3 regions of the Serratia odorifera genome follow, and region 2 is predicted to be linked to each of the others. Evidence: riboswitches for the same ligand, from Rfam matches in the RefSeq annotation. Region 2 holds a riboswitch; each other region holds the start of a gene.

Region 1 (3,752 bases), on a different contig from region 2:
CGCCAGTAGTCGTTAATGAACACCCGTGCCTGATAACGCTTGCCCAGAGCGATGGCGGTGGCGATATCAGCCTCAACTTGCTCTTCAGGTAAGTCTTTGATTCTCAGCTGAATGGTGGTGACGCCTGCCGCCAGCAGTCGTTCGATCCAGACGACGCTGTCGACCACCGGGTATAACCCGAGGCGATGCGGCGTCGCCGGAAAAGGCATGGTGATATCAGCCATTGTTGTCCTCCTGCAAGGCGCTTGCGCTGTGGTACAACTCACTGCCGCGCGAGCGAAATTCGGCGGACATTTTCTCCATGCCGGAGAGCACTTCAATCGGTTTGCCAGCTTGCTGTTCGGCGGCTTTATCTTGCGCGGCGGCGTAGTCGCGTACTTCCTGCGAAATTTTCATCGAGCAGAATTTCGGCCCGCACATCGAGCAGAAATGGGCGATTTTGCCGGATTCCTGCGGCAGGGTTTCGTCGTGGTAGGCACGGGCAGTGGCCGGATCCAACGCCAGGTTGAACTGATCTTCCCAACGGAATTCAAAGCGCGCCTTCGACATGGCGTTATCGCGGATTTGCGCGCCCGGATGGCCTTTGGCCAGATCGGCGGCGTGTGCGGCAATCTTGTAGGTGATCAGGCCCTGTTTAACGTCTTCCTTGTTGGGCAGACCCAGGTGCTCTTTCGGCGTGACGTAACACAGCATGGCGCAACCGAACCAGCCAATCATCGCCGCGCCGATACCGGAGGTGAAGTGGTCATAACCCGGCGCGATATCGGTGGTCAACGGCCCCAGGGTATAAAACGGCGCTTCGTGGCAGTGCTCGAGCTCTTCGGTCATATTGCGGCGGATCATCTGCATCGGCACGTGTCCCGGGCCTTCGATCATGACTTGCACATCGTATTCCCAGGCAATTTTGGTCAACTCACCCAGGGTGTGCAGTTCAGCAAACTGCGCTTCGTCATTGGCATCCTGAATCGACCCTGGGCGCAAGCCATCACCCAGTGACAGGGAAACGTCGTAGGCGGCGCAGATTTCGCAGATTTCACGGAAGTGCTGGTACAGGAAGTTTTCCTGATGGTGGGACAGACACCACTTGGCCATGATCGAGCCGCCGCGCGACACAATGCCGGTCAGGCGTTTGGCGGTCATCGGCACGTAGCGCAGTAAAACGCCGGCGTGAATGGTGAAGTAATCCACCCCTTGTTCGGCCTGCTCCAGCAGGGTGTCGCGGAACATTTCCCAGGTCAGGTTTTCTGCGACGCCGTTCACTTTTTCCAGCGCCTGGTAAATCGGTACCGTGCCGATCGGCACCGGGCTGTTGCGCAGGATCCACTCGCGGGTTTCGTGGATGTAGCGGCCGGTGGAAAGATCCATCACGGTATCGGCGCCCCAGCGGGTTGACCACACCAGCTTTTCCACTTCTTCTTCAATGGAGGAGGTAACCGCCGAGTTGCCGATATTGGCATTCACCTTGACCAGGAAATTGCGGCCAATGATCATTGGCTCGGATTCCGGGTGGTTGATGTTGGCCGGAATGATGGCACGGCCGGCGGCCACTTCTTGCCGTACGAACTCCGGCGTAATGTTTTCCGGCAGGTTGGCGCCCCAGCTTTGACCTGGGTGCTGCTGGCGCAAAACTTCACCGCGGATGCGCTCGCGCCCCATGTTTTCGCGGATGGCGATAAACTCCATTTCCGGCGTGACGATACCGGCACGCGCATAGTGCAATTGGGTGACGCATTTGCCCGGCAGGGCCTTGCGTGGTTGCGGCAGATGTTCAAAGCGCAGGTGATCCAATCCTTCATCTGCCAGACGTTGCTGGGTGAAACCGGAGCTGACGCCGTTCAGCGTTTCAGTATCATGGCGTTCGTCAATCCAGCCGGCACGCAGTTTGTTCAGTCCACGATGTACGTCCAACTGCGCTTGCGGATCGCCGTAGGGGCCGGCGGTGTCATACACCGGGATGGCTTCATTCTGTTCATACTGCGGCTGTTGTTTGCTGCCGCCGATCAGCGTCGGGCTGAGCTGGATTTCGCGCATTGGCACCTGCAGATCCGGTCGCGAGCCTTCGAGGTAAATGCGGCGAGAATTGGGGAAGGCGACGCCTTGCAGATTGTCGATAAACTGCTGCGCTTCTTCACGTTGTTCTTTACGAGGACGGTTTTTGTTCACATTAGACATAGCAAATTCCTACAAGTCGGGTGAGTTGGGAAAATTGCTTGTCTGGAGCTCGGAGGGAGTAACGATGTTAGCCGATCGGCAGGCGATTGCTGAATATTGGCTGCCTGCCGGCGGTGATTGATTACTCTTGTTCCCTTCGCGGGTATTAACCCGATCAGGTTCCGCGGATCCCGAATTAACGGTCTCAGCCTGGCCGACTTTTAAAAAAAGCGCGACGCTAGGCACTCCGACAAGAGCCCCCAGTATAGAAGGGCGTTTAAAAACTACAAGCCTCACGCGCATATTTCAGGATGGAGTGCGTGAGGCCAGCGGTTATTGTGCTGCCGCGCCAGGGCAGCAAGAAAAATCAGGCTGGATGGGACAGCGTTTTGTTACTGGCCGGGTCGGGGTTGTCCTGCTGCCAGGTCTCCGCCGCCAGCAGGATCAGACGATCCTCCAGCGCAAAGCGAGCGGCCAGCACTTCACCGATGTCTGACAGCGCCTGATGAAACTCCAGGCACAGATCCTGGTCGATCTCGATATCGGAATAGCGATCGTGAAACGCCATCACCTGCTCGGTGTTGATCCATAATTTGGGATAGATCTGGGTGGCCAGCGCCATTTTTGGGCTACCTGCGCCTTCCACTTGTTTGATAATTCTGTCATAGATATGAAAATGCCCTGCGGAGAGATAGTCCACCAGATTATGGCAAAAGTTCTCCAACGCTTTTTCATTCAGCGGCGTATGCTTTTCTTTGTTCGGTTTGATCCCTACGAGGGTGCAGTAGGCGACGAGTAACTGCTTGCGCGCCTCAAGCCATTGATCAACTAATTCATTACTACCACCAACGCGCTGAGTCAGGCTTTCCAAGTGGTTGAGCATTTTTGACTCCGTAAGTAAGAAAAAGTAACGGTAAGTTATGAAAATGTAACAAGACCGATTTCTAGAGTGCCAGTGAAGCTGAGGTTGTGCAACAACGATATGGAACTTGCATTAACGGGTAACGAATATGGCTGGTGGATAGTCAGCCATGAAAGCAAACTTTGGTTACCAAACGGTGAATTGCCGTTTGGGACTGCCGACGCGCTCGGGTTGCGCGGCCGTTCGGGGCGACAGATTGGCGAGTGGGAGGGGGCGCCGGTGTGGCTGGTGCGCCAGCCGATGCCGCAGGAGATGGGGTCGGTGCGGCAACTGCTCGATCTCGATCGCGGGTTGTTCCAGCTAGCCGGGCGTGGCGTTCAACTGGCCGATTTTTACCGCTCGCATCAGTTCTGCGGTTACTGTGGCCACCAAATGCACCTGAGCCGTACCGAAAGCGCCTGCCTGTGCGATAACTGCCGCGAACGCTATTATCCGCAAATCGCACCCTGCGTGATTGTCGCCATCCGTCGTGATGACGAAATCCTGCTGGCGCAACACGTTCGTCACCGTGGCGGTATTCATACCGTGTTGGCCGGATTTGTTGAAGTGGGCGAAACCCTCGAGCAGGCGGCAGCGCGTGAAGTGATGGAGGAAAGCAACATTCACATCAAGAATCTGCGTTACGTCACCTCACAGCCGTGGCCATTTCCGCATTCCCTGATGATGGCGTTTATGGCGG
Region 2 (3,752 bases):
GCACCGGGCCAATCCCCTGCCCGACTTCCAGACTGTCCGCCTGTTGCAGCGCCCGTTGCAGATAATCTTTGGCAGCGCTGACCGTATCCGCCCAGTTTGCATGACGTGGACGCAACGCCGCCAGCGCCGCCGACAGCGTGCAGCCGGTACCGTGCGTGTGGCGGGTCGCCACCCGCGTCGCGGTAAAGCGCAGTTCGCCCTCTGCGGTGAACAACCAATCCGGGCTTTCCTGTTCGCTCAAATGACCCCCTTTCATCAACACCGCCTGGCAACCCATCGCCAGCAGCGCGCGACCTTGCTCACGCATCTGCCGCTCATCCTGCGCCGGTGACGAGGCCAGCAGCGCCGCCGCTTCCGGCAGATTGGGGGTAATCAATGACACCTGAGGCAACAGTTCACGGCGCAGGGAGTCGACCGCTTCCGGTGCCAGCAGCGGATCGCCGCTTTTCGCCAGCATCACCGTATCCAGCACCACAAACGGCAACGGAGAATGTCGCAGGCGCTCCGCCACCGCCTGCACGATATCGGCGTTGGCCAGCATGCCGATTTTGGCGCTGTCGATACGCACATCGCTCAGCACCGAATCCAGCTGCGCGGCGACAAACTGCGGCTCGATGTTGTAAACCGACTGCACGCCACGGGTATTCTGCGCCACCAGTGCGGTGATCACGCTGGTGCCATAGGCGCCCAGCGCCGAAAAGGTCTTCAGATCGGCCTGTATGCCGGCTCCGCCGCTGGGATCGGTACCGGCGATGGTGAGGGCGTTAATGCGTTTCATCACAGCGCCTCCGCGTTCAGTTGATACAGTGCATCAAGAAATGCCGGCGTAAAACTGCCGGGCCCCTGAGCCTGTGTGCTGGCGCGTTCGCCGCACAGCGACATTACCCGACAGGCGGTAGCAACGTGATCCAGCCGCTCGCCCGGCAGGGCGCAAAACGCCGCCGCCACCGCCGACAGGGAGCAACCGGTGCCGACCACCCGCGTCATCAGGATATCGCCACCGGGGATTGCCCAGTCGGCTACGCCGTTGGTGACATAATCCACCGCACCGGTCACCGCAACTATCGCGCCGCTGGTTTGCGCCAGTTGACGCGCCGCCGTCAGCGCGGTTAACGAATCGGCGGTGCTATCGACGCCGCGCCCGCCGCCCTGCACGCCGCCAAGTGCCAGGATTTCCGAGGCGTTGCCACGGATCGCCGCCGGCCGTAGCGCCAACAGACGCTGGGCAAATTCGCTGCGATAATGCAACCCGCCGACCGCCACCGGATCCAGTACCCATGGCGTACCGGCCTGATTAGCCGCGTCGATCGCCGCCAGCATCGACTGCCCGCGCGCGGCGGTCAGGGTACCGATATTGACTAATAATCCGTTGGCAATGCGGCTGAACTGCGCGGCTTCCTCCGGTTCGACCACCATCGCCGGCGAAGCGCCCAACGCCAGCAATACGTTGGCCGTCAGCGCTTGCACCACCTCGTTGGTCAGGCAGTGAATCAATGGGGAGTGCTGTTTGAACAGGTTAAAGCTGGCCGCGGCGCGGGCACCGGGGAATACATCAGGTCGAGCGATCATAATCCTCCCAACCGGCGTTCAAGAAGGCGGATACCGGCTGGGTATCGAGACTTCCCTACGCTGGCATTATCCAGATCAGGTAATACGGGTATTTCTCAGCCTTCACGTAGAAGGGCACCCCGAGTCATTTAAATTGTGTCTTTTACTGCAAGCCAGCTTAGGGGAACTGGCCTGCTGAAGCAAGCCGCCCAGGCGACGAATAGCGGTGGACTTCCCCATCAGAAAATGGCTAGCCTAACAATGTTGAAGGTTACCAGGAGCCGCTATGCACATCAGACCCTATCGGGAAACCGATCGCCCTTTTCTACGCACGCTTTACCTGGCCGCACGCAAGGCCGCCTTTACCTGGCGTGATACGCAAGGCTACCGTCTGGAGGATTTTGATCGCGCCACGCTCGGAGAGGATATCTGGGTCGCGGAGCAGGATGGCAAACTGCTGGGATTTGTCTCGATACATCGCGCAGAGAATTTTATTCATAACCTGTACGTCGATCCACACCTGCCGCCGCAAGGCGTCGGCAGCGCATTGTTGCATCAGGCAGAACAGACGTTCAGCGGCACCGGTTCGCTAAAATGCCTGGTGAACAACCAGGCCGCGCTGCGTTTCTATGACAAGCACGGCTGGCACGTCGTTGCGACTGGTTGTAACGGCCACGAAGAATATTATCTGCTGCACTCGCCCAACAGATAATGACCGCCGTTCAGGCTTTATTTGGCATCAATCCTAGCGTCAACCACCAGAATAACAGGGCGAACAGGCTAACGCCGGCGCCCAATCCACAGACGCCAACCCAACCGGCCAGCGCAAAGACATGGGTACTGGCAAACGCCCCGACGCCACTGCCTACGGCATAAAACAGCATATAACAGCCCACCAGCCGGCTGTGCGACTGCCCATCGCTACGAAAAATCATGCTCTGGTTGAGCACGTGAATTGCCTGCCCGGCCAGATCAAGCACCACAATACCGACAATCAACCACGGCATGCCGTTATGCAGCAGGCCAAGCGGCAGCCAGGCAAGCACCAGCAGAGCCAGACACAGCCCGGTCGCCTGTTGCCCTCGGCCACGATCGGCCCAATGGCCGGCTCGCACCGCCGCCAGCGCCCCAACGGCCCCCACCAGTCCGAACGCGCCAATCACCGAATGGCTAAAATTATGCGGCGGTTGACTGAGCGGCAGCACCACGGCGCTCCAGAAAATGCTGAACGCGGCGAACATCAACAACGCCAGCATGCCACGGATTTGCAAGGTGCGATCGCGCACCAGCAGCGTCAGCATCGAGCGCAGCAAGGCAGAGTAGCTGAGCGTTGCAGCCGGGCTACGCGGCTGAGGTAGCCAACGCGCCAAAATCGGTAACAGCATTAACGTCACGCCGGCAGAGAAAAAATAAACCGTACGCCAACCGCCCATGTCCGCCAGCGTACCGGACAGGGTGCGGGCCAGTAACAGCCCCATTACCACCCCGCCCTGCGCGGCACCCACCACACGCCCGCGCTCGTGCGGCCCAGCCAGGCTAGCCGCGAAGGCGATCAGCCCCTGCGTCATGGCAGTGCCCAATAGCCCCACCAGCAGCATGCTGGTCAGCAACAGCACGCTGCTGTTCGACCAGCCCACCGCCAGCAGCGCCGCGATCAATAGCAGCTGTTGTACCGCCAGCAAACGCCGGCGATTAAGCAGATCCCCCAGCGGTACCAGTAAGACCAATGCCAGCGCACACCCCAATTGCGTCACGGTGATCACCATCCCCACCGTTGCCAGACCGATGGCGAAATCCGAGGCAATGGCATCCAGCAACGGTTGTGCATAGTAAACGTTCGCCACGCTGAATGCGCTGGCGGCCGCCAATAACAGAACCAACGAGGTGGGTAACCGGTGCGTTTTGGCGGCAGGACAGATGTCATCAAGCAAATCGGTGCTCATGGTGGCCTCGGCAGTTAGGTTTCATAATTAAACCTAATGCAGGTTACGCAATGAGGTTTTATAATGCAACCTCTTCTGCGAAAAGGAGCGGATCATGAAACGTAAAAGCCTGGAACACGCACCTTGCCCAGTGGCACGCGCGCTGGATGTCATCGGCGATTGGTGGTCGTTATTGATCATTCGCGATGCCTTCGACGGCGTTAGTCGCTTCAATGAATTTCAAAAAAACCTTGGCATGGCGAAAAATATTCTTTCGCTGCG
Region 3 (3,752 bases), on a different contig from region 2:
GCAGCTGACCTTCCACTACACCGGCCTGGCGCTACAGCAGCAACGGGCGGAGGAGTTACTGGAGCAGGATCGCATCGACCAGTTGGTGCAGCTGGTCGGCGACAAAAACGTGGTACGCCAGATGCTGCTTTCCCAACTGGGGCGCAGCTTCCGCCAGGGCAAGCACATACTGCGCGTGCTGTATTACCGCCAATTGTCCAACCTGTTGCCCGGATCGGCGCTACGCCGCTCGGAAACCCATCTGGCACGGCAAATTTTCAGCGGGTTGACGCGCATAAATGAGGAAAACGGGGAACTGGAATCCGATCTTGCCCACCATTGGCAGGCGTTAACTCCGTTGCACTGGCGTTTTTATCTACGACCGGCGATTCACTTTCACCATGGCCGCGAACTGGATATGGAGGACGTGATCCAGTCGCTGACGCGCCTGATGCCGCTGCCGCTGTTTTCCCACCTCGATCGCGTCACCTCGCCAACGCCGTATGTTATCGACCTTCATCTGCACAGCCCGGACTACTGGCTGCCATGGCTGCTGGGCAGCGTCCATGCGATGATTGTGCCGCGCGAATGGCGTAGCTTGCCAGACTTCGCCCGCCATCCGATTGGCACCGGCCCCTACAGCGTGGTGCGCAATCATCAGAATCAATTGAAAATTCATGCCTTTGACGATTATTTCGGTTTTCGCGCACTGATTGACGAGGTCAATATCTGGGTGCTGCCGGAGGTCACCGAAGAGTTGGTACACTCCGGCGTACAGCTGCAAGCCGATGACACCGGCAAAAACGAACTGGAGAGCCGGCTGGAAGAAGGCTGTTATTTTTTGCTGTTCGACCAGCGTTCGGCGTTGGCCGCCGACCCGACAATCCGCAGCTGGCTGTGTGAGCTGATCAACCCGATTGCGTTGCTAAGTAATGCCGGGCCGGTATATCAGCGCTACTGGTCCCCCGCCTACGGCATTTTGCCGCGCTGGCACCACAACCGCCAATTGGCACAACAAAGCAAGCCGCCAGGTCTGACCGAACTGACGCTCACCTACTACAGCGAGCACTCCGAATTTTATGCCATCAGCGAAGCCATTGAGCCGCTGCTGGCACAGCACGGCATCAGGCTGAAGGTACAAATCGTCGATTACGATCGCTGGCATCAGGGCGCAGCGCACAGCGATATCTGGCTCGGCAGCGCCAATTTCTACTTGCCGCTGGAGTTTTCGCTGTTTGCTACGCTGTATGAATTACCGCTGATGCAGCACTGCATGAGCGAAGACCTGAATCAGGACGCGACGCAATGGCGCGACAATACCCTGCCGCTGGCAGAGTTTTGCCAACGCCTGGTCAGCCGTCATCACCTGCACCCGCTGTTTCACCACTGGCTGCAATTGCATGGCCAGCGCAGCATGCGCGGGGTGCGCATGAATACCCTCGGCTGGTTCGATTTCAAATCCGCCTGGTTCGCACCGCCGGAGGCATAATCGTCTTTCGCCGAAGACGCAGACTCTTTACAATAGCGCCGTCTCAACGGGGTGCGGAAGACAGTTTCCGCTGAGAGCAAACCCGTCGAACCTGAACCGGCTAATACCGGCGGAGGGATTTGAGCATCGCCAACGGATAACCCGCTTGCTTTCTCAGAGACCTTGCCCCCTTATTCCAGGAGTGCAACGTGATCAAAAAATACCTGCCCTGTCTGTTAATGCTGCTGGCCGCACCGGCGCTGGCCAAAGAAACGCTGACGGTTTACACCTACGACTCCTTTGCCGCCGATTGGGGCCCCGGCCCGGCGATCAAAAAAACCTTCGAGGCCGACTGCGACTGCGAACTGAAGTTCGTCGCGCTGGAGGATGGTGTTTCCCTGCTTAACCGACTGCGGATGGAGGGCAAAAACAGCCCGGCCGACGTCGTACTGGGACTGGACAACAACCTGCTGCAGGCCGCCGAGCAAACCGGGCTGTTCGCGCCAAGCGGCGTCGACACCGCCAGCCTGACGGTTCCGGGCGGTTGGCAAGACCGTACTTTCGTACCCTACGATTACGGCTACTTTGCTTTCGTCTACAACAAGCAGAAGTTGAAAAACCCGCCGAAGAGCCTACAGGAACTGGTCAGCAGCGATCGGCCGTGGAAAGTCATTTATCAGGATCCGCGTACCAGCACTCCTGGTCTGGGCCTGCTGCTGTGGATGCAGAAGGTGTATGGCGATCGCGCGCCGCAGGCGTGGCAACAGCTGGCAAAGAAAACCGTCACCGTGACCAAGGGCTGGAGTGAAGCCTACGGCCTGTTCCTTAAGGGTGAAGGCGATCTGGTGCTGAGCTACACCACCTCGCCGGCCTATCATCTGATCGAAGAAAAGCAAGACATGTATGCCGCCGCCAACTTCAGCGAAGGACACTACTTACAGATCGAAGTGGCCGCCAGACTGAAAGCCGGCAAGCACCCGCAACTGGCCGAGCGGTTTATGCAATTTATGCTGACGCCGGCATTCCAGAACACCATTCCTACCGGCAACTGGATGTATCCGGTAATCAAGACCACGCTGCCGGCGGGCTTTGATTCGATGCCGGTACCGCAGACCGCGTTACAATACAGCGCGCAAGAGGTAGCCAAACAGCGCAGCAACTGGATCCGTACATGGCAAACCGCCGTCAGCCGCTGATCCCCGCCTGGCTGTGGCCGGGACTGATCGCCGCGGGTCTGATCCTGCTGGTCGCCGCGCTGGCGTTTGGTTCGCTATGGCGACACGCGCCGCAAAGTGACTGGACGGGCGTCTGGCATGACGCCTATTTATGGCACGTGGTGCGCTTCACCTTCTGGCAAGCGCTATTGTCCGCGCTGATTTCCGTGCTGCCGGCCATTGCGCTGGCGCGGGCGTTATATCGCCGGCGCTTTCCCGGCCGCGCGCTGTTGCTGCGGCTGTGCGCCATGACGCTGGTGCTGCCAGTGCTGGTGGCGGTATTCGGGCTGCTCAGCGTCTACGGACGGCAGGGATGGCTGGCGACACTGTGCGGCTGGCTGGGGATCGACTACCAGTTTTCGCCATATGGGCTGCAGGGCATTCTGCTGGCACACATGTTCTTCAACTTGCCGTTGGCGACGCGATTATTGTTGCAGGCATTGGAAAACGTCCCGGTGGAACAACGCCAACTGGCTGCCCAGTTGGGCATGAACGGCTGGCAGCAGTTTCGCTTTGTCGAATGGCCGGCATTACGTCGTCAAATATTGCCGAGCGGCGCGCTGATATTCATGCTGTGCTTCGCCAGCTTTGCCACCGTGCTGTCACTAGGCGGCGGCCCGCAGGCGACCACCATCGAATTGGCCATCTACCAGGCGCTGAGCTATGACTACGATCTTGGTCGCGCGGCGCTGCTGGCGCTGATCCAGCTGGCCTGCTGTCTGGGGCTGGTGGTGCTCAGCCAACGGCTGGGCCAGGCGCTGCCGGTCGGCCATACCCAGGGTGCGCACTGGCGTAATCCGCAGGACAGCCACCGGCAACGCATAACCGATTTTATGCTGATCGCCGCCGCCCTGCTGTTGCTGTTGCCGCCGCTGCTGGCGGTGATCGTCGATGGCGCCAATCAGGCAATGGTCAGCGTACTACGCCAACCGGTGCTGTGGCAGGCACTGCTGACCTCACTGCGCATCGCCGTCGGCGCCGGTCTACTGTGCGTGTTGCTGACCATGATGCTGGTGTGGAGCAGCCGCGAGCTGAAACTGCAACAGCGTATGCGCTGGGGGGAAACGCTGGAACTGAGCGGCATGGTGATC

Evidence for each region. A riboswitch is a leader RNA that binds a small molecule or an ion and turns the genes downstream of it on or off. The one in region 2 is predicted to bind thiamine pyrophosphate.
Region 1: linked by a shared signal. The riboswitch ahead of thiC (phosphomethylpyrimidine synthase ThiC) and the one ahead of thiM (hydroxyethylthiazole kinase) in region 2 are both predicted to bind thiamine pyrophosphate.
Region 3: linked by a shared signal. The riboswitch ahead of thiB (thiamine ABC transporter substrate binding subunit) and the one ahead of thiM (hydroxyethylthiazole kinase) in region 2 are both predicted to bind thiamine pyrophosphate.

Annotation. Positions count from the first base shown of each region.
Region 1 is NZ_JBGMUT010000020.1:17,499-21,250, forward strand. Features, by position in the region: gene thiE (thiamine phosphate synthase) at 1-224, opposite strand, end outside; gene thiC (phosphomethylpyrimidine synthase ThiC) at 217-2,172, opposite strand; TPP riboswitch at 2,287-2,411, opposite strand; gene ACCC84_RS22940 (Rsd/AlgQ family anti-sigma factor) at 2,519-3,034, opposite strand; gene nudC (NAD(+) diphosphatase) at 3,134-3,752, shown strand, end outside.
Region 2 is NZ_JBGMUT010000007.1:127,142-130,893, reverse strand. Features, by position in the region: gene thiD (bifunctional hydroxymethylpyrimidine kinase/phosphomethylpyrimidine kinase) at 1-778, opposite strand, end outside; gene thiM (hydroxyethylthiazole kinase) at 778-1,569, opposite strand; TPP riboswitch at 1,605-1,701, opposite strand; gene ACCC84_RS17265 (GNAT family N-acetyltransferase) at 1,835-2,260, shown strand; gene ACCC84_RS17260 (MFS transporter) at 2,271-3,491, opposite strand; gene ACCC84_RS17255 (winged helix-turn-helix transcriptional regulator) at 3,586-3,752, shown strand, end outside.
Region 3 is NZ_JBGMUT010000004.1:201,329-205,080, reverse strand. Features, by position in the region: gene sgrR (HTH-type transcriptional regulator SgrR) at 1-1,468, shown strand, start outside; TPP riboswitch at 1,506-1,604, shown strand; gene thiB (thiamine ABC transporter substrate binding subunit) at 1,687-2,643, shown strand; gene thiP (thiamine/thiamine pyrophosphate ABC transporter permease ThiP) at 2,619-3,752, shown strand, end outside.